DNA from 4 places in the Pseudomonas sp. NPDC078416 genome. Region 3 is predicted to be linked to each of the others. Evidence: predicted binding sites of a transcription regulator. Region 3 holds the regulator's gene; each other region holds the start of a gene.
The links. The regulator FliA, encoded in region 3, starts transcription of late flagellar genes. The targets are predictions, from matches to a motif close to CTAAAGTTTNNNNNNNNNNNGCCGNTAA.
Positions count from the first base shown of each region.

Region 1: ACQKEN_RS22485 (methyl-accepting chemotaxis protein) is a predicted target of FliA. The motif match lies at 4,613-4,640, and genes of this name have one in related genera.
Region 2: ACQKEN_RS00695 (methyl-accepting chemotaxis protein) is a predicted target of FliA. The motif match lies at 3,529-3,556, and genes of this name have one in related genera.
Region 4: ACQKEN_RS07775 (flagellar protein MotY) is a predicted target of FliA. The motif match lies at 4,651-4,678, and genes of this name have one in related genera.

Region 1 is NZ_JBNNGV010000036.1:17,788-23,688, reverse strand. It holds gene pth (aminoacyl-tRNA hydrolase) at 1-337, shown strand, start outside; gene ychF (redox-regulated ATPase YchF) at 359-1,459, shown strand; gene ACQKEN_RS22490 (class I SAM-dependent methyltransferase) at 1,583-2,239, opposite strand; gene ACQKEN_RS22485 (methyl-accepting chemotaxis protein) at 2,387-4,444, opposite strand; tRNA gene ACQKEN_RS22480 (tRNA-Met) at 4,877-4,953, shown strand; gene ACQKEN_RS22475 (hypothetical protein) at 5,395-5,901, shown strand, end outside.
Region 2 is NZ_JBNNGV010000001.1:148,252-154,152, reverse strand. It holds gene ACQKEN_RS00700 (YifB family Mg chelatase-like AAA ATPase) at 1-1,226, shown strand, start outside; gene ACQKEN_RS00695 (methyl-accepting chemotaxis protein) at 1,442-3,418, opposite strand; gene ACQKEN_RS00690 (LysR substrate-binding domain-containing protein) at 3,638-4,558, opposite strand; gene ACQKEN_RS00685 (NorM family multidrug efflux MATE transporter) at 4,725-5,901, shown strand, end outside.
Region 3 is NZ_JBNNGV010000004.1:8,108-14,008, reverse strand. It holds gene ACQKEN_RS06820 (chemotaxis protein CheA) at 1-2,145, opposite strand, end outside; gene ACQKEN_RS06815 (protein phosphatase CheZ) at 2,290-3,078, opposite strand; gene ACQKEN_RS06810 (chemotaxis response regulator CheY) at 3,098-3,472, opposite strand; gene fliA (RNA polymerase sigma factor FliA) at 3,714-4,457, opposite strand; gene fleN (flagellar synthesis regulator FleN) at 4,454-5,287, opposite strand; gene flhF (flagellar biosynthesis protein FlhF) at 5,406-5,901, opposite strand, start outside.
Region 4 is NZ_JBNNGV010000004.1:233,292-239,192, reverse strand. It holds gene ACQKEN_RS07790 (response regulator transcription factor) at 1-389, opposite strand, end outside; gene ACQKEN_RS07785 (hypothetical protein) at 1,541-2,095, shown strand; gene ACQKEN_RS07780 (argininosuccinate synthase) at 2,266-3,483, opposite strand; gene ACQKEN_RS07775 (flagellar protein MotY) at 3,614-4,600, opposite strand; gene pyrC (dihydroorotase) at 4,745-5,791, shown strand; gene rnt (ribonuclease T) at 5,788-5,901, shown strand, end outside.

The sequences.
Region 1 (5,901 bases), on a different contig from region 3:
CCGGATTCCTCCGCAAGCCATTCTGGTGGCCCACGACGAACTCGACCTGCCTCCGGGCGTCGCCAAACTCAAACTGGGTGGCGGGCACGGCGGGCATAACGGGTTGCGCGACATCATTGCGCAGCTCGGCAACCAGAACGGCTTCCACCGCCTGCGGCTTGGCATTGGCCACCCGGGCGACGCCAGTCTGGTGTCCAACTTCGTCCTGGGTCGAGCGCCACGCGCCGAGCAGGAAAAACTGGATGCCAGCATCGACTTTGCCCTCGGCGTGCTGCCGGATGTACTCGCTGGCGACTTCGCCAAGGCGATGCGCGTCCTGCACAGCCAGAAGGCCTGACATCACTCGAGGGGAAACACCATGGGATTCAACTGCGGCATCGTCGGCCTGCCCAATGTCGGCAAGTCCACCCTGTTCAACGCCCTGACCAAATCCGGTATCGCGGCGGAGAACTTTCCCTTCTGCACCATCGAACCGAACACCGGCATCGTGCCCATGCCGGACCCGCGCCTGCAGGCCCTGGCCGACATCGTCAACCCGAAGCGCATCCTGCCGACCACGATGGAATTCGTCGACATCGCCGGGCTGGTAGCCGGTGCATCCAAAGGTGAAGGCCTGGGCAACAAGTTCCTCGCCAACATCCGCGAAACCGACGCCATTGCTCACGTCGTGCGCTGCTTCGAAGATGAGAACGTGATTCACGTCTCCAACAGCGTCGACCCGAAGCGCGATATCGAGATCATCGATCTGGAACTGATCTTCGCCGACCTCGACAGCTGCGAGAAGCAACTGCAGAAAGTCACGCGCAACGCCAAGGGCGGCGACAAGGACGCAGTGGTCCAGAAAGGCCTGCTGGAGCAACTCATTGCTCACTTTACGCTGGGCAAACCTGCGCGCAGCCTGATGAAGAGCATGAGCGCCGATGAGAAAGCCGTCATCAAGGGCTTCCATCTGCTGACCACCAAGCCGGTCATGTACATCGCCAACGTCGCTGAAGACGGTTTCGAGAACAACCCGCACCTGGACGTGGTTCGCGCCATCGCCGAAGAAGAAGGCGCAATGCTGGTGCCGGTCTGCAACAAGATCGAAGCGGAGATCGCCGAACTCGACGACGGCGAAGAAAAGGACATGTTCCTGGAGGCCTTGGGCCTTGAAGAGCCTGGTCTGAACCGCGTGATCCGTGCCGGCTACGAAATGCTGCACCTGCAGACCTACTTCACCGCCGGCGTCGAAGAAGTGCGTGCCTGGACCGTCCGTGTCGGCGCCACCGCGCCACAGGCTGCCGGCGTGATCCACACCGATTTCGAAAAAGGCTTCATCCGCGCCGAGTGCGTCGCCTACAACGACTTCATCCAGTACAAGGGTGAAGCCGGTGCCAAGGAAGCAGGCAAATGGCGCCTGGAAGGCAAGGACTACATCGTCAAGGACGGCGACGTTCTGCACTTCCGCTTCAACGTCTAACGCGCTTGTGGCTATCCACGAACCCCGTTGAACCTCAAAGCCCGCGCATCACTCCGTGATCCGCGGGCTTTGTGCTTTCTGCGGTGTGCATCCGCTTGCGAAGCGTACCCGCCGCAGCACGGTTCAGACGATCGGCTGCGCTACGCGAAACAGCAAAACAACGCCCTGACGCTTGAGCGATACCTCGCCAAAGTGCGTGCGCAAATGCGCTTCAAAACCGGCCTGAGTGTCCTGGCTATTTCCGAAGATGCCTTTCTTGTTGTACACCGCCATCAGCTTGCGGCCGAAACCATTGTGCCCCGCCTCGTCCCCTAGAATCGTCGCGCCAAACAACACGCCGTCCGGGTTCAGGTTGTGCTTGAGGTGAGCGAAGATCGCCGCCTTGGCGTCCAGCGGGCCAGGCAGGCAGTGCAGCAGGTAGAACAGGGATATCGAATCGAAGCGCTCGCTGCCCGGGATCGGCGTCATGACGTCATGCTGAAGGGTGCGCGTGTCTGGCCGTCCGATTCTGCGCTTGGCAGCGGCAAGGCTGCTGGGGTTGAGGTCCATCAGAGTGATTTGGGTGTTCGGCGGCAGATTGGCTTTCGCCAGGTAATAACCCGTGCCGACGCCGATATCCAGATGGTGCGCACGAATATTGGCGCGGAAGAACGGCAACAGCACCTCATCGGTCGGGCACCGCCAGGCATACCGATTGGAAATGCCGAGCACCCAGGCGTCGTATAACGCTAACGTCAGGGGCGAATAAACCGCCGCACCTGCGGCACTGCTATCGGTCATGGAAAAAATCCCCTACGACGATGGGTTTCAGAAGACGATGTGCAAGCGACGAATCTTATACGTCGCCAGCCGTTCTTCTTTCAACCCGCGCCGCACCCGCGGACAGGGGACGTGGACGCCAATCCCCTCATGCATTGCCTGCGCGGCTTACCCCAACCGGAATCTCGCGGTGTTGTCGCTCAAGGCCCGGCTGCCTCTGGTCAGGGTGTCTGCGGCTTGATTGACCGCACGCGCACCGTCCAGCAAACGGCCAGCGGCCTGATCCACTTGCTGAATATTGCCGCTGACCTCGTCCGCCGTTGCAGCCTGCTCTTCGACCGCAGTGGCGATCTGCGCCAGCGTGTCAGTAACGATCTGCACCGCGCTGGCGATCTCTTCCAGCCGCTCGCCCAGTCCGGTCACCGACTGCGCATCACTCACCGCCTGACCACAGGCTGCTTCCATCAGGTTGACGGCCTGGCTGACGGTCGACCGCAGGCTGTCCACGGTCCCGGCAATTTGCGCCGTCGACGCCTGGGTCCGCTGCGACAAACTGCGCACTTCGTCAGCGACCACGGCGAAACCTCGCCCTTGCTCCCCCGCACGCGCCGCTTCAATGGCGGCATTGAGCGCCAGTAGATTGGTCTGCTCGGCGATGCCACGAATGGTGTCCACCACGGACTGGATCTGCTGCCCCTGCTCGCTGACCTTGCTCAACGCGTTAGCGGTGTCAGTCAGCTTCTGGTTCAGTTGCTGAATGCTCGCCGTGGTGCGTTGACTGTCGCGACTGCTGTCCTCGGCGATGCGACGGGTGGCCTGGGCGCTGCCAGACGCCGCTTCACAGCTGCGGGCGACGCCCATGGACGTCGCGGCCAGCTCGGTGGCCGCCGCTGCGATTTGACTGATCTGCTGTTGTTGATCCTCGACTTCGTTGAGCGTGCTGCCGGACTGCTCGTTGAGCGTCAGCACCGCAGAGCCCAGTTGCTGGGTTTCGTGGTTGACGCCCAGCAGACTGGTGCGCAGTTGCACCACCGCGACGTTGAGTGCGGTGCTGATGGCAGCCAGCTCGTCACGCCCCTCGACGGCGACCTCAACACACAAATTGCCGTCACGCAGCGACTCGGCCAAGGTCGTGATGCCCTTGGTGCTGCGTTGAATCGAGGCTTGAAGGCACATGAAAAGATACAGCGCCGCGAGAGCAAGAACGCTGAAAGTCGCGGCCACCGGCACGAACTGCTGGTTAGCCTGTTCATGGTAGTAATCGAGCCGGGTGGTGAGTGACGAGAGTGACTGCTTGCGCAGGGCCGCAAGGCCTTCGCTCACGCTGTCGACACTGCGCTCGAAGGCGGCCGGGTCGAGCTTGATGCTGCCACCGAAAACACCGTCGTCGAGCGCTTTCAGTTCGGTATCGAGACGTTGGAGACTGTCTTCATACTGACGCGTCCAGATCTCCATGCCGGGATAGGCCTTGGCTTTGAGCGAACCCACGGTTTTGACCAATTGATCACGGGCGTCGCCGATGCGACTGCGCAGGTCGCGCATCTGAAGACGGCTTTGCAACGAGAACTGCCCGGACGCGATCGACGACTGGCCGATACTTGCCATGCGCCCTACCCGCTCGACAAGGTCCGGCGCCTGCTGCGTGGCGATCTGCATCAGCAAGTAGGTTTCAAGCCACGGATCGAGGATCAAACCGCTGTCCATGGCGATCTGTTCGCGCAGACTCTGCAGCGCGGTGAGGGCGGAGGTGAAGCGATCGTAGCCATCCGGCCACCAGCCGACGGTGCGCAGGGATTCCGAATCCATTCCTTTGACCGAGGCTTGAAGCGCCTGATACCGAGTCATGATGTCACCACTGGCGTTCTGCGCTTTGAGCTCATCGCCAAGGGAAGCCAGGGTTCGGGTCAGTTCTGGGTTGGCAGCATCCAGCGCATTCATGGCTGCCTTCGCGGCTGGCGTCGGATCATGGAGAATGTCGGCGGCCTTCCAGCGCGCGGCGCGGTTGCGCTGGGCCGTCAGTTGCACATCCAGCGCATCGAGCGCCAGAAGCTGGCGCACGCCGGCTTGCTCCTGAGAAATCACCTCCAGCTTGCTGCGGTAATCCTGGCCGATCATCCACAGGCTGCCCGCGAGCGGCAAAATAAACAGAAAGAAGAGCACCTGAAACTTGCGCGCAAACCCGAAACGTCCGAGCAGGCGGATCCCTGGTGACAAAAGACTCTGCATAGCCGACTACTCCTCACCGACAACCGCTGCACGACCCAATGATCATCGCTGCGCTGCCTTACGTTCTTACCGGCAAAATGCCATGTCTGTGTTTTGAAAACGATAACCGTCCATCTTTTGAACAAGTGGCGCATTTGGGTTTATCGAGATCTGCTGCCGCTTCCATCTATAACGGCAGCGATGCGGCAGGCATAAGCAAGAACCGGACCGATAGCACGAAGCCATCAAACCGGGCGCGAGACCGAAGACGGTGCATGCTGCGTGCGCGAAAGTGGGGCAAAAGCACTCAGCGCAGGTAGAGAAACTGTCACCGACGTGCAGCGCTGAGGAATGGAGGAAGAGCGCGGAGGCTAACCGATTGATCGTGTGGATAAATTTTTTGAAAGAGACGCTTGACACGTATGCGATCTGAGCGAATAATGCGCGCCACTTGGCTACATAGCTCAGTTGGTTAGAGCATAGCATTCATAATGCTGGGGTCCGGGGTTCAAGTCCCTGTGTAGCCACCAAGTACCTCAACAAAGCCCGCCTTGTGCGGGCTTTGTTGTTTCTGGCGTTCTGCGCCTAAAGCGGGATCCCAATACGCCGATAGCCCTGTACTGCATCTCGCAGTGCACGGAGGCAATATGAAGAAGATCGCTATCGCTGGACTGGTCGCTCTGCTTTCAATCGTTTCACTTTCTGCGTCGGCGTGTCCGAAAGGGACGCATCCTTCCGGCGGAACGGGCTCGCACCATAAAGGCGGCACCTGCGTATAAGACTGGCCCGGCAATTGCCGGGCTTTTTGATAGTGCGGTCTGCGCTCTGCGGTCATCCAACGCCAATCGCCCTGTGGTCCGGACGCAAGCGGCAATCCGTGACAACCGCGCCCTCGTCCAATAGATTACGCCCCTCGAAACGCCCCGAGCTTTTCGCGCCTCAACCCCAGTTAACGAAGCAGTGGATGTTCAATGTCTGATTCCCATACCGATCCGGCGGCAAACGCCGTGTCGTCGAAGCAAGCCTACGAAGAAGCCATCAACCTTTCACAACACGTGCCACAGGCCAAAACCATCAGCGAGATGGTGCTAGACGCCTTCCAGAGCGCCAAGGAAAGCGACCAGATTCGCGATCTGCGCCTGGCGATACGCGCCGCCCATGACCGATTCGATGATGACCAGGCTTACGAGCTGATGGGTCAGCTCAAACAGCTCAAGGACGCAGAAGCCGACGACATGGCCGCGCTGGAAGACCTGAGCTCGAAATTTCCGATCAGCCGGATTCTTTCCAGCTACAAGGACGATCCGAGTTTTCAGGAGCTGGTCTACAGCCTGGCGTTGAAAGTACTGAACCAGACCCATCAAGCAGTCAGTAACCCGAGCGGCGGCAAGAGCAAAGCGGCACGGCCGAAGAAAGAAGCCGAGGTGTTCGTCATCAGCAAGGACGGCGCCAGCGTCACCCTGCCCCTGCGCACGCCA
Region 2 (5,901 bases), on a different contig from region 3:
TGGCCGCCAGCGCGCAGGTGCCGACCCTTGCACTGGAGGGCATTGAGTGTCTGGGCGAGCTGGCGTTATCGGGTGCAATTCGGCCCGTGCAGGGCGTGCTCCCGGCGGCGCTTGCTGCGCGGGAAGCGGGGCACACGTTGATCGTCCCGGCGGTGAATGCCGAGGAAGCGTGTCTGGCGTCAGGCCTGAAGGTAATCGCGGTCAGTCATCTGCTGGAGCTGGTGTCCCACCTGAATGGGCACACGGTCATCCCGCCCTATAAATCCAATGGCCTGATCCTGCAGACGCAGCCTTATCCCGACTTGAGTGAGGTTCAAGGCCAGACCGCCGCCAAACGCGCTCTGCTGGTGGCCGCAGCCGGCGCACACAATCTTCTGTTCAGCGGCCCTCCCGGCACTGGCAAAACGCTGCTCGCAAGCCGTTTGCCAGGGCTGCTGCCGCCGCTGGATGAGCTCGAAGCGCTGGAGGTGGCGGCGATTCAATCGGTCGCCAGTCACGCGCCGCTGACCAGCTGGCCCCAGCGCCCTTTCCGCCAGCCTCATCACTCGGCGTCGGGTCCTGCGCTGGTCGGGGGCGGCAGTCGCCCGCAACCTGGCGAGATCACCCTCGCGCACCACGGCGTGTTGTTTCTGGACGAGCTTCCGGAATTTGATCGGCGTGTGCTGGAGGTGCTACGCGAACCCCTCGAATCTGGCCATATCGTGATTTCCCGCGCGCGGGATCGGGTGCGCTTTCCGGCGCGCTTTCAACTGGTCGCAGCGATGAACCCCTGCCCCTGCGGTTATCACGGCGAGCCGACCGGGCGCTGCCGCTGTTCCACCGATCAGATTCAGCGCTACCGCAACAAGCTGTCCGGCCCATTGCTTGACCGGATCGATTTGCACCTGACCGTTGCTCGGGAAACTACGTCTTTAGCGGCCACGCCTGACTGCAAGAGTGAAAGCGCCAGCGCAGCGGAGGTGGTGTCCGATGCACGCCAGCGCCAACAACGACGCCAGGGCTGCGCCAACGCATTCCTTGATCTTCCTGCGCTGCGCCAGCACTGCGCGCTGCTGCCGGAAGACGAAGCCTGGCTCGAGAACGCTTGCGAACGCCTGAACCTCTCCCTGCGCGCTGCACATCGTCTGCTGAAGGTTGCGCGCACGCTGGCGGATCTGGAGAAGGTAGACGCAATCGCCCGATGCCATATCGCCGAGGCACTGCAGTATCGGCCTTCGTCGAACTAAAGCTCGAATACACCGTGGGTGTAAGGAGATCAATTGTAGGAGCGCGCTTGCCCGCGAACGCGTCTTTTCAGTTGCCATCGGTGCAATCTGACCCACCGCATTCGCGGGCAAGCGCGCTCCTACAAACGCTTGTCGCCGCTGACTATCGGGAGATGGGGCGCTTGAAAAAAAAACGAACGCCCCCCAAAGTCAGGCAAGTCGACAGCGCCCCAGCCTCACCGAAACCGATCTACTTCCTTCTGTAAGTCGGACGCGACCGCATTCAGCTCTTGAGCCGTGATCGCCAGGTTGGACACGACTTCGCGTTGCTCGCTGTTCGCCAGGGCGATGCTTTGCAGGTTGGCGCTGAGCAGCGTGGCGGTGTTGCTCTGCTCTTGGGTGGCGGTGGTGATGGATGTGAACTGCTCGCCGGCCGAGCGGCTCTGTTCGTCGATCTGGGCCAGCGCTGCCGCGACTTTGGCGTTGCGCGACAGGCCTTCCTGCATGAGCGCGTTGCCTTGCTGCATGGTGTTGATGGCATTGCTGGTCTCTTGCTGGATGCTGCTGATCATGCCGGAGATTTCATCGGTGGCCTGACGCGTACGTGATGCCAGGCTGCGGACTTCATCTGCTACCACCGCAAAACCACGGCCTTGCTCGCCGGCGCGTGCGGCCTCGATCGCTGCGTTGAGGGCCAGGAGGTTGGTCTGCTCGGCGATCGAGGTGATGACGCTGACGATCCCGCCGATCTCTTGCGAGCGCTGGCCCAAGGTATCGATCACCGTCGCGGTGCTGCTCAGCGAGCCTGCGATTTGCTCCAGCGAGGCCGACGCCTCTTCCATGGACGTGCGACCGATGCGGGTCTGCTGAGCATTGCCCTGCGCCATGCGTTCGGTGGTGCCCATGTTGTCGGCGATGGTCAGGGCCGTGGCGCTGAACTCCTCCACTGCACCGGCCATGCTGGTGATTTCGCCGGATTGCTGCTCCATCCCTTCATAAGCGCCGCCCGACAGGCCGGACAATGCGTTGGCACGACTGCTCACTTCCAGCGCGGCCGTGCGGATGTGGGACACCATGGTTTCCAGCGCTTGGCCCATCTTGTTGAAGCTGCCTGCCAACTGACCAATTTCGTCATGGCTGGAAATGTTCAGACGTGCGCTCAGATCACCTGCGCCGAGGGCTTCGGCTTGACTGACCAACGCCGACAGCGGCCGCAGCTTGCTGCGCAACAGCCAGATCGCGGCACCGACAGCGATCAACATCGCCAGCAGACTGCCGATGGCCAATTGCGTGCCGACGCTCCAGGTCACTGCGCTGATCTCATCCTTGGGCATCGTCGCCAGAACCGTCCAAGGGCCGCCGGCAAACTTCTCGCCGACGGTATAGAAATCTTCACCGGCGTCCTGCCAGAAACGCCCGACGCTCGGCGTCTTGCCGAACTCAGCCAGCGTGGTGGCTGCCTGATCCAGGTCCTTCACGCCCGCAGGCGGCACCAGCCATTTGTTCTGTTCATCGAGCAGGGCCAGCGAGCCGGTGGAACCGATGCGGAAGTTTTTCAGGTTGTCGAACTGCGCCTTCTGCGCGTCGGTGTAGTCGAAACCGACGAACAGCACGGCAATGACCTTGCCGCTGGCGTCACGCACCGGGCTGTACTGCGTCATGTACAGACGATCGAACAACAGCGCGCGACCGACGTATCCCTGGCCGGCTAGCAGCTTGTCGTAGGCCGGATGCTTGTGATCCAGCGAGGTGCCGAGGGCGCGTGAGCCGTCCTGTTTGCTCAGGGAAGTGCTGACGCGCACAAAGTCGTCGCCGCTGCGAACGAAGACCGTCGCCACGCCGGCCGTCATTTTCTTGAAGTCGTCGACTTCGGTGAAGTCGTTGTTCAGCGCATTGCCGTTGAGCAGTAACGAAGGGGTCTGCACGCCCGCGACCGCAACCTGCTGATCAGCCTGCACGCTCAGGCCGCCCGAGAAACGCTTCTCGAACAGGCCGCTCAAACGCTGGGTGCTGTCACGCAGGGTGCTGTGGAACGTGTTCAACTGGTCGGCGAGCAATCGGGCTTCGCTGCCCATGTGCTCTTCGCGAATAACCAGGTTTGCCGAGTCCAGTGAGCGCAGGGCGAACAGCGTGCTGCCACTGATGACGACGGCCAGAATAACGGCCAGGGCGATGCCGAGTTGCGAAGCAATTCGGGCGCGAGGCTGAGACATTGGAGCTCCTTGCCGAACGACTGGGCCGTCCTGATCTCAGGAACACCATTCGGACGAATCTAATAGAGAGGATTGATGAACCGATTGAGGAGAACCGGCTCGCAATTACAGCTTCGGCTGACAAACGAAATACTTGAGTCCTACACCGTTTGAGGACGGAATTAATTCCGTCGCTAGCGGTCTACGGCACCCTCCCTCGGTGAGGGAGCGCCCCACGGTTCACTCCAGAATCGTCACGTCTGGCAATTCCATCGCCTGTACTTCGCCCTGCAAAAAGTCGCTCAGCCGCCGCATACGCTCGCCGCCCGGGCGAGTCTTGGGCCAGACGAGGTAGTAGTTTTCGCCGCTGACCACTGCGGTGCGCCACGGCAGGCTGAGCCGACCCTGAGCGACATCCTCCGCCACCATCAGCAGATCGCCCATGGAAACACCGTAACCCCGAGCCGCTGCAATCATGCCCAACTCCAGCGTGTCGAAGACCTGCCCTCCCTTGAGGGAAACCCGGTCAGACAAATCCATGCGCTCCAGCCATCGGCGCCAGTCGCGACGGTCGGGCGTGGGGTGCAACAGTTCGGCGCCGGCCAGGCGCTCGGCATCCCACGGCGCATCATCCAGCAGCGTCGGCGCGCCCACGGGAATCAGCCATTCCGGGAACAGGTAGGTCGCTTCCCAGTCCGGCGGAAAATGGCCATGGCTGAGCAACACTGCGCAATCGAACGGCTCCTGGGTGAAGTCGACGCTGTCGATGTCCATCCAGGCGCTGGTCAGCTGGACTTCGTTGCCCACCTGCAGATGGCGAAAACGACTCAGCCGCGCCAGCAGCCAGCGCATGGTCAGGGTCGATGGGGCCTTCATGCGCAAGATGCCCTCCTCCGCCATCAACGCGCTGCACGCTCGCTCCAGGGCTGAAAAGCCTTCCCGCACGCCCGGCAGCAATTCGCGGGCGGCCTCGGTGAGTTGCAGATTACGACCGTTGCGGCGAAACAGACGGCAAGCGAAATGCTCTTCAAGCGTGCGGATATGCCGACTGACCGCGCTCTGGGTGATCGACAGCTCTTCAGCGGCACGCGTGAACGAACTGTGTCGCGCAGCGGCTTCAAACGCGCGCAGGGCATACAGAGGCGGGAGCGTGCGAGACATCGATGGGGATTCCTCAGGCTGGACGGCGACTGAGGCCACTCTATCGCAGAACACCACAGGATGAGTTTTACTCATGCCAATGATCGGATTTATCCCTTTGTGCATCCTCGCCCGAATCCCCACAATGACCGGCCTGCCAACACCCGCAAACCCGAGCGCAAAGACCATGCACCAGCACGCCTTCAAAGAACTGTGGATCATCCTGCGTCTGGCCGGGCCGCTGATTGCTTCGCAGATGGCGCACATGCTGATGGTGTTCACCGACACCGTGATGATGGGCAAGCTGGGCCCGGAATCCCTTGCCGGTGGCGGGCTGGGCGCAGCCAGCTACAACTTCGTGTCGTTCTTTTGCGTGGGCGTCATGGCCGCCGTTGGTACGCTGGTGGCGATCCGCAAAGGCGCGAATGATCATGCGGGTGTGACTCGCCTGACCCAGGCCGGTTTGTGGCTGGCATGGGGGATGGCGCTGATTGCCGCGCTGATCCTGTGGAACCTCGAACCGATTCTGCTGCAGTTTGGTCAAGATGAAGCCAACGTTCACATGGCCAGCGAATTTCTGATCACGCTGCCATTGGCGCTGCCCGGCCTGTTGAGCTTCATGGCGCTGCGCGGTTTCACCAGTGCATTGGGGCGTGCGACCCCGGTAATGGTGATCAGCCTGGTGGGCGTGGCGCTGAACTTCGGGCTCAACTACGCCTTTATCCACGGGCTGTTCGGGCTGCCGCACTGGGGCCTGATGGGCATCGGTCTGGTCACGGCCATTGTCACCAACGCCATGGCCATCGCCCTGGTCTTGCACATTCGCTATCACAGCGCCTACGCGGCGTATCCCCTTCACAAAGAACTGATGAAGCTCTCGCGCAGTTGCCTGAAAGAACTGTGGCGTCTGGGCCTGCCTATTGGTGGCACCTACGCGGTTGAGGTCGGGCTGTTTACGTTTGCGGCGTTCTGCATGGGCGCCATGGGCAGCACCCAGATGGCCGCGCATCAGATCGCCCTGCAATCGGTGTCTATGGCGTTCATGGTGCCGGTCGGGATTTCCTACGCAGTGACCATGCGCATCGGCTTGCACTACGGCGCCGGGAACCTGCTGCTGGCACGCACTGCCGGACGCATGGGGATCGGGTTTGGCGGGCTGTTGATGCTGTCGTTCGGCATTCTGTTCTGGGTCGCGCCCCACGCCGTCATCGGCTTGTTCGTGGACGTCAACGATCCGAAATACCAGGGTGTGGTCGAGCTGGCGGTGAAGCTGCTGGCCATCGCCGCCTGGTTCGAGATTCTCGACGGCACGCAGACCATCGCCATGGGCGCGATTCGGGGATTCAAGGACGCAAAAACCACGT
Region 3 (5,901 bases):
CGACAGGATTACCACGTGACCCTCGCGTTGCTCCTCGTGGGCGGCCGAGCTGACCAGCCAGCGCTTGAGGTAGAACAGTGGCAGCGCCTTGTCGCGCACGATGACCACTTCCTGACCGTCGACGACGTTGGTGGTCGACAGGTCCAGGTGGAAAATCTCGTTGACGTTGACCAGCGGGAACGCGAAGGCCTGGTTGCCGAGCATGACCATCAGCGTCGGCATGATCGCCAGGGTCAGCGGCACCTTGATGATGATCTTCGAACCCAGGCCTTTGGTGGAATCGATGCTGATCGAGCCGTTGAGCTGGGCGATCTTGGTTTTCACCACGTCCATCCCTACGCCACGCCCGGACACATCGGAAATCTCGGTCTTGGTCGAGAAGCCCGGGGCGAAGATCAGGTTGTAGCAATCGGTGTCGCTGAGGCGATCCGCTGCGTCCTTGTCCATCACGCCGCGCTTGACCGCGATCGCACGCAGGACCGCAGGGTCCATGCCTTTACCGTCATCGGAAATCGACAGCAGGATGTGATCGCCTTCCTGTTCGGCCGCCAGAATCACACGACCGTTGCGGGGCTTGCCCGACGCCTCGCGCTCTTCAGGCGACTCGATACCGTGGTCGACCGCGTTGCGCACCAAGTGGACCAGCGGATCGGCCAGGGCTTCGACAAGGTTCTTGTCCAGGTCGGTTTCTTCACCCACCAGTTCAAGGCTGATTTCTTTCTTCAGCTGACGCGCCAGATCGCGAACCAGTCGCGGGAAGCGACCGAACACTTTCTTGATCGGCTGCATGCGGGTCTTCATGACCGCGGTCTGCAGGTCAGCGGTGACCACGTCCAGGTTGGAGACGGCCTTGGACATGGCTTCGTCGGCGCTGTTGGCGCCCAGACGCACGAGGCGGTTACGCACCAGCACCAGTTCGCCGACCATGTTCATGATTTCGTCCAGCCGCGCGGTGTCGACACGCACGGTGGTTTCCGCTTCGGTCGGCGGCTTTTCACTGGCCGCCGGAGCAGCAGCGCGGGCCGGGGCTGGAGCAGAAGCAGGAGCCGCTTTGGCCGGGGCCGCCGCAGCAGGCGCTGCTTTGGCCGGTTCGGCTTTGGCGGCGGGCTCAGGCTTATTGGCCGGTGCAGCAGGTGCTGCGGCAGGTGCTGCGGCAGCCACCGCAGGTTCAAACTTGCCTTTGCCGTGCAACTGATCGAGCAAGTCTTCGAATTCGTTATCGGTGATTTCGTCCGAGGCAGCGGCTTTCGACGGGGCGGCGGGCGCAACCGGCGCGGCAGGTGCAGCGGCAGCAGGAGCAGCAGGTGCAGCAGCGCCAACGGCCTCCGGCGAGAAAGAGCCTTTGCCGTGCAACTGATCCAGCAGCGACTCGAATTCGTCGTCTGTGATTTCGTCACTGGCCGGTGCGGCAGACGGCGTCGCAGCGGCCGGCGGCGTTACAGCGGCAGGCGGTTGCACAGCATCGACGGCGAACTGGCCTTTGCCATGCAGCTGATCGAGGAGTGATTCGAATTCGGCGTCGGTGATTTCATCGCTGGCCGCGGTGCCGGCCGGTGCAGCGGAAACCGCGGCCGCCGGTGCTGCGGCGACGGGTGCCGGTGCAGCAGCAACAGGCGCAGGCGCCCCTGCCGCTTGCGCCTTGACGGCGTTCAGCGAATCCAGAAGCTGTTCGAATTCAAGGTCTGTGATGTCTTCGGACGGTGCTTCAGCGACCGGTTCTTCAACTACCGGTGCCGCCGCAATTTCTTCTGCCGATGCCGGCTCAGCCAGGCGAGACAGCGCGGCCAGCAATTCAGGCGTGGCCGGGGTGACGCTGGAACGCTCGCGCACCTGACCGAACATGCTGTTGACGGTGTCGAGTGCTTCAAGCACCACGTCCATGAGCTCCGAGTCGACGCGGCGTTCACCCTTGCGCAGGATGTCGAACACGTTCTCGGCGATGTGACAGCATTCAACCAGCTCGTTGAGCTGGAGGAAGCCGGCGCCCCCTTTTACAGTGTGAAAACCGCGAAAAATTGCATTGAGCAGGTCCGCATCGTCCGGCCGGCTTTCCAGCTCGACCAACTGCTCTGACAACAGCTCGAGAATCTCGCCGGCCTCTACCAGAAAATCCTGAAGGATTTCTTCATCGGCGCCGAAGCTCATTGGGGGGTGCTCCTAAAATTAACCGTCAAACCGATCCGGAGGCTGCACTGACGGCCTGCGCGCCTTGCTTTCGTCGAAGCATTGGCGCGCGGGTCCAGCAGCCACTTTCACAGAAAACCTGAAGTCCGAATAAGAATGACCGAATCAGAATCCGAGGCTGGATAGCAGATCGTCAACATCATCCTGTCCGGATACAACGTCTTCACGTTTATCGGCATGAATCTGCGGACCTTCACCCTTGGAGTGAAGTTTTTCTTGTTCTTTTTGCTGACGGAACACTTCCTGGTCGTGCTCGATGCCCGCGAAGCGGTCCACCTGGCTCGCCATGAGCACCAGCTTGAGCAGGTTGCGCTCGACTTCCGTGACCAGTGTGGTCACGCGCTTGATCACTTGACCGGTGAGGTCCTGGTAATCCTGCGCCAGCAGAATGTCGTTGAGATGCGCAGAGACCTCGGTGGTCTCCTTCTCGCTGCGGGTCAGGAACACATCGACACGGCGGGCCAGATCACGAAACTCTTCGGCGCTGATCTCGCGGCGCATGAAGCGTCCCCAATCGGCGCTCAACGACTTGGCATCATCAGTGAGCCCGTGCATCAGCGGCGTGCTCAGCTCCACCAGGTCCATGGTCCGGTTGGCCGCGTTTTCGGTCAGCCTGACCACGTACGACAGCCGTTCGGTGGCGTCGGTGATCTGGGAGACCTCCTCGGCCTGCGGCATGTTCGGGTCGATCTGGAAGTTGACGATCGCGCTGTGCAGCTCGCGCGTCAGTTTGCCGACTTCCTGATACAGGCCGCGGTCGCGGGTCTGGTTAAGCTCATGGATCAGTTGCACAGCGTCGCCGAACTTGCCTTTTTCAAGGCTCGCGACCAGCTCTTGTGCGTGTTTCTTCAGGGTTGACTCAAAGTCACCCATTGTCGAATCTTTGGAATCCATAGCGCCCTCGCAGCGGACATCAGCTATTGACGCGCTCGAATATCTTTTCGATTTTCTCTTTGAGCACTTGCGCAGTGAACGGCTTCACCACGTAGCCGTTCACACCGGCCTGAGCGGCTTCGATGATCTGCTCGCGCTTGGCTTCGGCAGTGACCATCAGCACCGGCAGGCTGCGCAGACGCTCGTCGGCACGTACCTGACGCAACAGGTCAATGCCGGACATGCCCGGCATGTTCCAGTCGGTGACGAGGAAGTCAAAGGCGCCGCTTTGCAGCATCGGCAATGCGGTGAGTCCGTCATCTGCTTCGGCCGTGTTGGTGAACCCAAGGTCACGCAACAGGTTTTTTATGATCCGCCGCATCGTTGAGAAGTCATCAACGATGAGGATTTTCATGTTCTTGTCCAATTCGACCTCCAAGCAGTCTTTAACGCGTTCAGCACCTGAACGCGCGTTCAATCAATACCGGCTCCGAACAGAAAGAGGGATTGAAATCGACCGGGACGAGCGCAGCGAAACCGGATCATCTACGACCCGGTTCGACCGACTCCTGCCGTGTCTCTTCTGCTTCCCGCTCAACGTCTTGCACAGCCGGTCTTACAAGCAAAACACGCAGGCCTCTCGGCCTGCGCCTGATTCATGAACGTGCGCGCCACTCGCCAAGACGACCGCGCAACCGCGCCGCGCATTGGCTGTGCAACTGGCTGACCCGCGACTCGCTGACACCCAGGACCTCACCGATTTCCTTGAGGTTCAGCTCTTCGTCGTAGTACAGCGACAGCACCAGGCGTTCACGTTCGGGCAAGTTGGCAATGGCCTCGGCCAGCGCAGCCTGAAAGCGCTCGTCTTCCAGATCCCGCGACGGTTCGAGGGACTGGCTCGCGCCGTCCTCGTGCAGCCCTTCGTGTTCGCCGTCCTGCAACAGGTCGTCGAAACTGAACAGGCGGCTGCCCAGGGTATCGTTCAAAATCCCGTAGTAATCGTCGAGACTCATTTCAAGTTCGGCAGCAACCTCGTGATCTTTAGCGTCACGGCCGGTTTTTGCTTCGATTGATCGAATCGCGTCACTGACCATGCGCGTGTTGCGGTGAACCGAGCGCGGTGCCCAGTCCCCCTTGCGCACTTCGTCGAGCATTGCGCCACGGATACGAATACCCGCGTACGTCTCGAAGCTGGCCCCTTTGGTGGAGTCGTATTTGGTCGAGACTTCGAGCAAGCCAATCATGCCCGCCTGGATCAAGTCCTCGACCTGCACGCTGGCCGGCAGACGCGCCAGCAAGTGGTAGGCGATTCGTTTGACCAGCGGGGCATAACGCTCGATCAGCTCATACTGGGAGTCTTTGGACGATTTGCTGTACATGCGATAGCCACTTGCTGTCATGAGACGGGCCCTGCGCTGGTGTGATGCACGAGGCGTTCTACGAAAAATTCCAGGTGACCGCGCGGGTTCGCCGGCAGCGGCCAGGTGTCGACTTTCTGCGCGATGGCCTTGAACGCCAGGGCACATTTGGAACGCGGAAACGCTTCGTACACGGCGCGCTGTTTCTGCACGGCCTTGCGTACGCATTCGTCGTACGGCACGGCGCCCACATACTGCAGGGCCACGTCGAGAAAACGGTCGGTGACTTTGGTCAGCTTGGCGAAGAGGTTGCGCCCTTCCTGCGGGCTCTGGGCCATGTTGGCCAGGACGCGGAAGCGGTTCATGCCGTAATCGCGGTTGAGCAATTTGATCAGGGCGTAGGCGTCGGTGATCGACGTGGGCTCGTCGCACACCACCAGCAGCACTTCCTGGGCGGCGCGGACAAAGCTCACCACCGACTCGCCGATGCCGGCGGCGGTATCGATGACCAGCACATCGAGGTTGTCGCCGATGTCACTGAACGCCTGAATCAGCCCGGCATGCTGCGCCGGGGTCAGGTGGACCATGCTCTGGGTGCCCGATGCCGCCGGCACGATGCGCACACCGCCCGGTCCCTGCAGCAGGACATCGCGCAGCTCGCACCGCCCTTCGATGACGTCAGCCAGGGTGCGTTTGGGGGTCAGACCCAACAATACGTCGACGTTGGCCAGACCCAGATCGGCGTCCAGCAACATGACGCGACGTCCCAGCTCGGCCAGTGCCAGTGAAAGATTCACTGAAACGTTGGTCTTGCCTACGCCACCTTTGCCACCGGTCACCGCGATAACCTGTACGGGATGCATGCTGCCCATGTTAATTGTTTACCTTGTCTTGCTTAGACCTAAGCCACATGTCGGGCTGCACGTTCAGTGCCTGAACAATGCCTGGCAGACCATCGATGCAGGAAAATTCCACTGTCATTTTCTCTACCTAGCCCGCGCGCTTGCCGGTGCTGTGATAAAGATCCGCAAACATATCCGCCATCGCTTCCTCGCTAGGCTCCTCCTGCATCTGCACGCTGACAGCCCGGCTCACCAATTGGTGCCGACGCGGCAAATGCAGATCATCCGGTATCCGTGGGCCATCGGTGAGATAGGCCACAGGCAGTTCGTGTGTCACGGCCAGACTGAGCACTTCGCCCAGGCTGGCCGTTTCGTCGAGCTTGGTCAGGATGCACCCGGCCAGGCCGCAACGTTTGTAACTGTGGTAGGCCGCTGACAGCACCTGCTTCTGGCTGGTTGTCGCCAGCACCAGGTAGTTGCGCGCCTTGATGCCACGTCCGGCGAGGGTTTCCAGTTGCAGACGCAGTGCCGGATCGCTGGCTTGCAGGCCGGCGGTGTCGATCAACACCACGCGCTTGCGCAGCAGCGGCTCCAGCGCCTGTGCCAGGGACTGGCCCGGGTCGACGTGGGTGACCGGTACATTG
Region 4 (5,901 bases), 230 kb from region 3:
TGGAGTGCCTGATTGGGAAAATAACTGTAGCCGGACAACACCGCCTTGATGGCACTGAGCAATTCGGTCAAATCCTGCTGCTTGCAGACATAACCCGCCGCCCCCGCCTGCATGCAGCGCATTGAAAAATGCCCCGGCGCCTGGGACGTGAGTATCAGCACTTTGAAGGCCAGGGTCATTGCCGACAATCGGGCGATGACCTCCAGGCCATCGAGCTTGGGGATACCGATGTCCAGAATGACAATGTCTGGCAGATGCTCGCGCGCCAGTTGTAACGCATCCACGCCGTTATCCGTCTCGGCAATGACTTCGTAGCCATGGCGTTCCATCAACATGCGTACGGCGAGCCTAATGACAGGGTGATCATCCACGATCAACACTTTATTCATGAGCAGTCCATTCTTCGCTGTTCGAATTTTCAGAGCCCGCACAATAGCTTAGTCGTTTAGTGCTTTGCATGGCGCTCCTCCCTGCAGACCAGCAGGCAAAGACCTTTCTCACTCAACCAACAGAAAAATCCTACAAAACCTGCCCTATCCGCTCTATTTTTAACGATGTTCAATCCAGTCTCAGTACGTGACCGCATAATTTCGGAGACCGCAAGTGGTAATTTTTGAGTCCTGAACGCGCTAAGCATTTCTGACTATATGAATGGAGCTTGATAGCTCGCCTTGTCCTAAGGCTGTTCGAAGCCTGATTGCTCCACCCACCTGTTTGAAGGTCTGGAAAACGAGGGCTCTCCGTGACGTTCGGGAAAAATGGGGTTCCTCTCTGAAACAGTGCACTCGGGTAACGGATTACACCCCGTTCACGATGTGCGTTATGGCTTCAGCATATGCCCATCTCGCCGGGCTGCCAGCAAACAAAAATCATAAAATATTGCAGGCCGTCCGAAGCGCGGGTAACCGCACACACTTGGTAAAACTACACATCTGAGCTCGACGAGTTTTATTACATATTAAATACTCGAAAGGACCTACAGCGCGTTCAGAAATTTCTGAATGGTCCGGATCAACTTTCAACTGCCCTTACCTGATATCCCGACCAGGGGCGGAGGAGAAAGTAACGCCGATTAACCACCTCCCAACCGGGCGACTCGATTCAATAATCACTGCCTCACATCACCCCCTATTAAAATAAAGGGCTGCCCCGCCTTTTACGTAATACTATTCGGCTCATAACATCCAGCACCCTCACGCCATTCCAGAAAAATACTACATAACTAACGGACTATTATTACCGTCAATAAATTCACCCAAAGAAATTAAAAAACAAACTGCTTATTTTTTGGCTTTTCACTTGCCAAACCTATTACCAGTCGTTACTTTTTGATGAGCGAATGGTTCAACCCACTGTTAGTTAGTGGCTCTTATCACGATATAAGATTACTGCGTATATAAAGACGGGCGGTTCTTTTGCCAGCGGTCCGTGCGCAGGTCACTCTTCGGCATGAATAAAGCCATTCGGTGTTTAAACGCTTTTAAGCGTGAACGTCCCGGCAGTGCAGGCTGTTTAGTTGATATGTTCAAAGGAACCTACCATGACCAAGAAAATTAAATACTCCATTGGCGCAAGCAGCGACCCTCTCAAACTGGCGGAAGCCGTAGAGCGCTACGTTTCCCAGGGCGGCGTCATTAATGTCATTGCAGAAGGAGAGTCGAGGGAGACCGAAGCGTCGCGGCAAATCCGGGACGCCGATCCGGAAGCGGAGCTGTCTACCAAAGTCGATCTTCTCAAGGGGCTTGTTGCCAAGGGAGCGGGTGTCGCCGCGCTGCAATACTCGCTGCGCATGAACCAGAAGGACATCAAGCGCCTGGCCAGCGAGAACGGTCTGAAGATCCGTTATTGCCAGCCTGTTCGCCGGTCACGCACGTCCCGGCAGAGAGAGCCGGCAACCCTGGACGACGCCACTGCCGGGCATGCCATGCATTACTCGGCGCTGGGTTACACCGTTCCCGAAATCGCTCAACTACTGGGCGTCGGGGTGCGCGATATCTGGGACATCGGCAAAGCCTATCGTTTTGAGTTTCGAACAACTTCGAAGGGGGATACGGCTAAGAGAATCGCCGGGGAGGACAGCGATTTGCCGACATGAACGCCGCAGATACCGCAGAGCGCGAGCGCATCTTTTACCGCCTGTAAACGGGGGCAAAAATCGGCCAGCGCGGGCGCGGGAAGAGTGTTGAATGAATCGCCGGCGGTATGAGGAGGCCAAGTGTAATGAGTGCAGCCCCGAACAGGGCTGCACATCAACCACGACAGTGATCAGAACAACTTGCGGCCCTTGTTCGCTGCAATGCGCATGCGCAATGCGTTGAGCTTGATGAAGCCCGCCGCATCTGCCTGATTGTAGGCGCCGCCGTCTTCTTCAAACGTCGCGATGTTCGCATCAAACAGCGACTCGTCGGACTTGCGACCGGTCACGATCACATTGCCCTTATAAAGCTTCAGGCGCACGACGCCGTTCACATGTGCCTGCGAAGCATCGATCATCTGTTGCAGCATAAGACGCTCAGGGCTCCACCAGTAGCCGGTGTAGATCAGGCTGGCGTACTTGGGCATCAGCTCGTCTTTGAGGTGGGCGACTTCGCGGTCCAGGGTGATCGACTCGATCGCGCGGTGAGCACGCAGCATGATCGTGCCGCCCGGGGTCTCGTAGCAGCCGCGGGATTTCATGCCGACGTAGCGGTTCTCGACGATGTCCAGACGACCGATACCGTGCTCGCCGCCAATGCGGTTCAAGGTGGCGAGGACGGTGGCCGGGGTCATTTCGACGCCGTCCAGCGCCACGATGTCGCCGTTGCGGTAGGTCAGCTCCAGGTACTGCGGCTTGTCCGGCGCGTTTTCCGGGGACACTGTCCACCGCCACATGTCTTCTTCGTGCTCGGTCCAGGTGTCTTCAAGCACGCCGCCTTCATAGGAAATGTGCAGCAGGTTGGCGTCCATCGAGTACGGGGACTTTTTCTTGCCGTGGCGCTCGATCGGAATCGCGTGCTTCTCGGCGTAGTCCATGAGCTTCTCGCGGGACAGCAAGTCCCACTCGCGCCATGGCGCAATCACTTTTACACCTGGCTTGAGCGCATAGGCGCCCAGTTCGAAGCGGACCTGGTCGTTGCCTTTGCCGGTAGCGCCGTGGGAAATGGCGTCAGCGCCGGTTTCGTTGGCGATTTCGATGAGGCGTTTGGCAATCAGGGGGCGCGCGATGGAAGTACCCAGCAGGTACTCGCCTTCGTAGACGGTGTTGGCGCGGAACATCGGGAACACGAAATCACGCACGAATTCTTCGCGCAGGTCGTCGATGTAGATTTCTTTGACGCCCATGGCTTGTGCCTTGGCGCGTGCTGGCTCGACTTCTTCGCCCTGACCCAGGTCAGCGGTGAAGGTCACCACCTCGCAGTTGTACGTATCTTGCAGCCACTTGAGGATTACCGAAGTATCCAGGCCACCGGAATACGCGAGAACTACCTTGTTTACGTCCGCCATGCCATCACTCCAACGCGTTGTACGGAAAACCGTCGAGTTTACCGATCACGCGCGGGAATTTACAGTGTCGCGACAGCTTCTGACGACAAAGCGACAGATTCTGTCAGTCAGACGACCTGCCTGATCATCATCAAGAGGCCTTGGCGGGTGTCGCACCTGCCGCTGTAACAGGCGCCGCGCCCGGGGCTGGCGTTGCAGCGGGCACGGGCAATGGAGCAGGCATCGGGGCAGGCGCGGCGGATGGCGGCACGGCCGGGGTTTGCTGCGCCACACGTTCCAGGTGAATGTTCACCCGACGGTTGCGCGCGCGATTGGCATTGTTGGTGTTTGGCGCCAGGGGGTACTGCTCGCCGTGGAAGCGCAGGGTGATCTGTTCCTCCGGGATGCCCTGGGCCTTGAGGTAGTCCATGACCGACAGCGCCCGACGCCGCGACAGATCGCGGTTGGTCAACCGGTTGCCGCTGTTGTCGGAGTGACCGTCAAGCTCGACGTGATTGACCGTCGGATCGGCCTTCATATAAGCCAGCACGGTGTCCAGCTTGCGTTTGGCCGTAGCGTCCAGCTCGATACCGCCGCCAGGGAAGCCGATCTCGGACTGCCGCACTTGCTCGAAATTCATCGGCAAGAGCTTCGCCGTACACACTTGAAACTCGCCGTAGGCCTTGCTGAATTTGACCGGCAGCAGACGGACTTCCATCGCGCCGCCGCCATCACGCAGAGAATGACGAATCACCGGGCTGCGCCCCTCCATCAGGCCCGCAATCAGACGCGTCGCCTGGGCCTGATTGGTATTGAAAGGAGTCTCACCGCTGTTGACTTTAACGGCGCCAAGATTGAGGTCACTGCGACCCGGCTGCCACGGCGCTGCAGCGGCAATCAACATGGCCGAACCGGACGCCAGGCTGTAGCCATTTGCTTTCAAGCGAAACGTCGGCTGCTCACCCGCGCGGCGCACGAACTCGCCGGCACCGAAATCGGTGATCGGCTGCGTCAGCCTGCACTCGAACTGATCGCCTTCCACCTTCCACTCAATATTCTCCAGACGGGTCTGGAAGGTGAGCGCCATGGCCGGCAGACTGGCAAACGCGCTGAGCAGGGCTAAATATCGCTGGCGCACGGGAGGCTCCACTAAATTCACGTGTAACAAGATTTATGACTTACACGTGGCTATCGGTAACTTCCCGCAAAACTTGATAGCGAGTGCCTGGAGGAGTCTTTTCCGGTAGCATTCCCAGCGAGTTTGACCCGCCTGGAATCCCCAATGTCCGAACGCCTGACCCTCCTGCGCCCCGACGACTGGCATATCCATCTTCGAGATGGCGCTGTTCTGCCCCACACCGTCGCCGACGTAGCGCGCACTTTTGGCCGCGCGATCATCATGCCGAACCTCGTGCCCCCGGTACGCAACGCGGAGCAAGCGGACGCCTATCGTCAGCGCATCCTCGCTGCGCGCCCTCAAGGCAGCCGATTCGAGCCTCTGATGGTGCTTTACCTCACCGACCTGACGCAGCCCGAAGAGATTCGCGCCGCCAAGGCCAGTGGCTTCGTGTACGCCGCCAAGTTGTACCCGGCGGGCGCGACGACCAATTCCGATTCCGGTGTGACCAGTGTCGACAAGATCTTCCCGGTGCTCGAGGCGATGGCTGAAGCAGGCCTGCCGCTGCTGATCCACGGCGAAGTGACCCGCGGCGACATCGACGTGTTCGACCGCGAAAAGATTTTCATCGACGAGCACATGCGCCGCGTCGTCGAGCGTTTTCCGACGTTGAAAGTGGTGTTCGAACACATCACCACCGCCGACGCCGTGCAGTTCGTCAATGAAGCATCGGCCAATGTGGGCGCGACCATCACGGCTCACCACCTGCTGTACAACCGCAACCACATGCTGGTGGGCGGCATTCGCCCTCACTTCTATTGCCTGCCGATTCTCAAGCGCAATACCCATCAGGTTGCCCTGCTCGATGCCGCCACCAGCGGCAGCAGCAAGTTCTTCCTCGGCACGGACTCCGCGCCCCACGCGCAGCACGCCAAAGAAGCGGCCTGCGGTTGTGCCGGCTGTTACACCGCATTCGCCGCCATCGAGCTGTACGCCGAGGCGTTCGAATCACGCAATGCGCTGGACAAGCTGGAAGGTTTCGCCAGTCTGCACGGCCCGGCGTTCTACGGCCTGCCGACCAACACCGACACCATTACCCTGGTTCGTGACGAGTGGACGGCCCCCGCCAGCCTGCCGTTTGGCGAGCTTTCTGTTATCCCGCTGCGCGCCGGTGAAAAACTGCGCTGGCGCCTGCTGGAGGAACACGCGTGAGTGAAGAACATTACGAAGACGAGCAAGAAGGTTCCGGTGGCGGTACAGGATCCCGGCACCCGATGGCTGCCCGTTTTCGCGGCTACCTGCCCGTTGTTGTTGACGTAGAA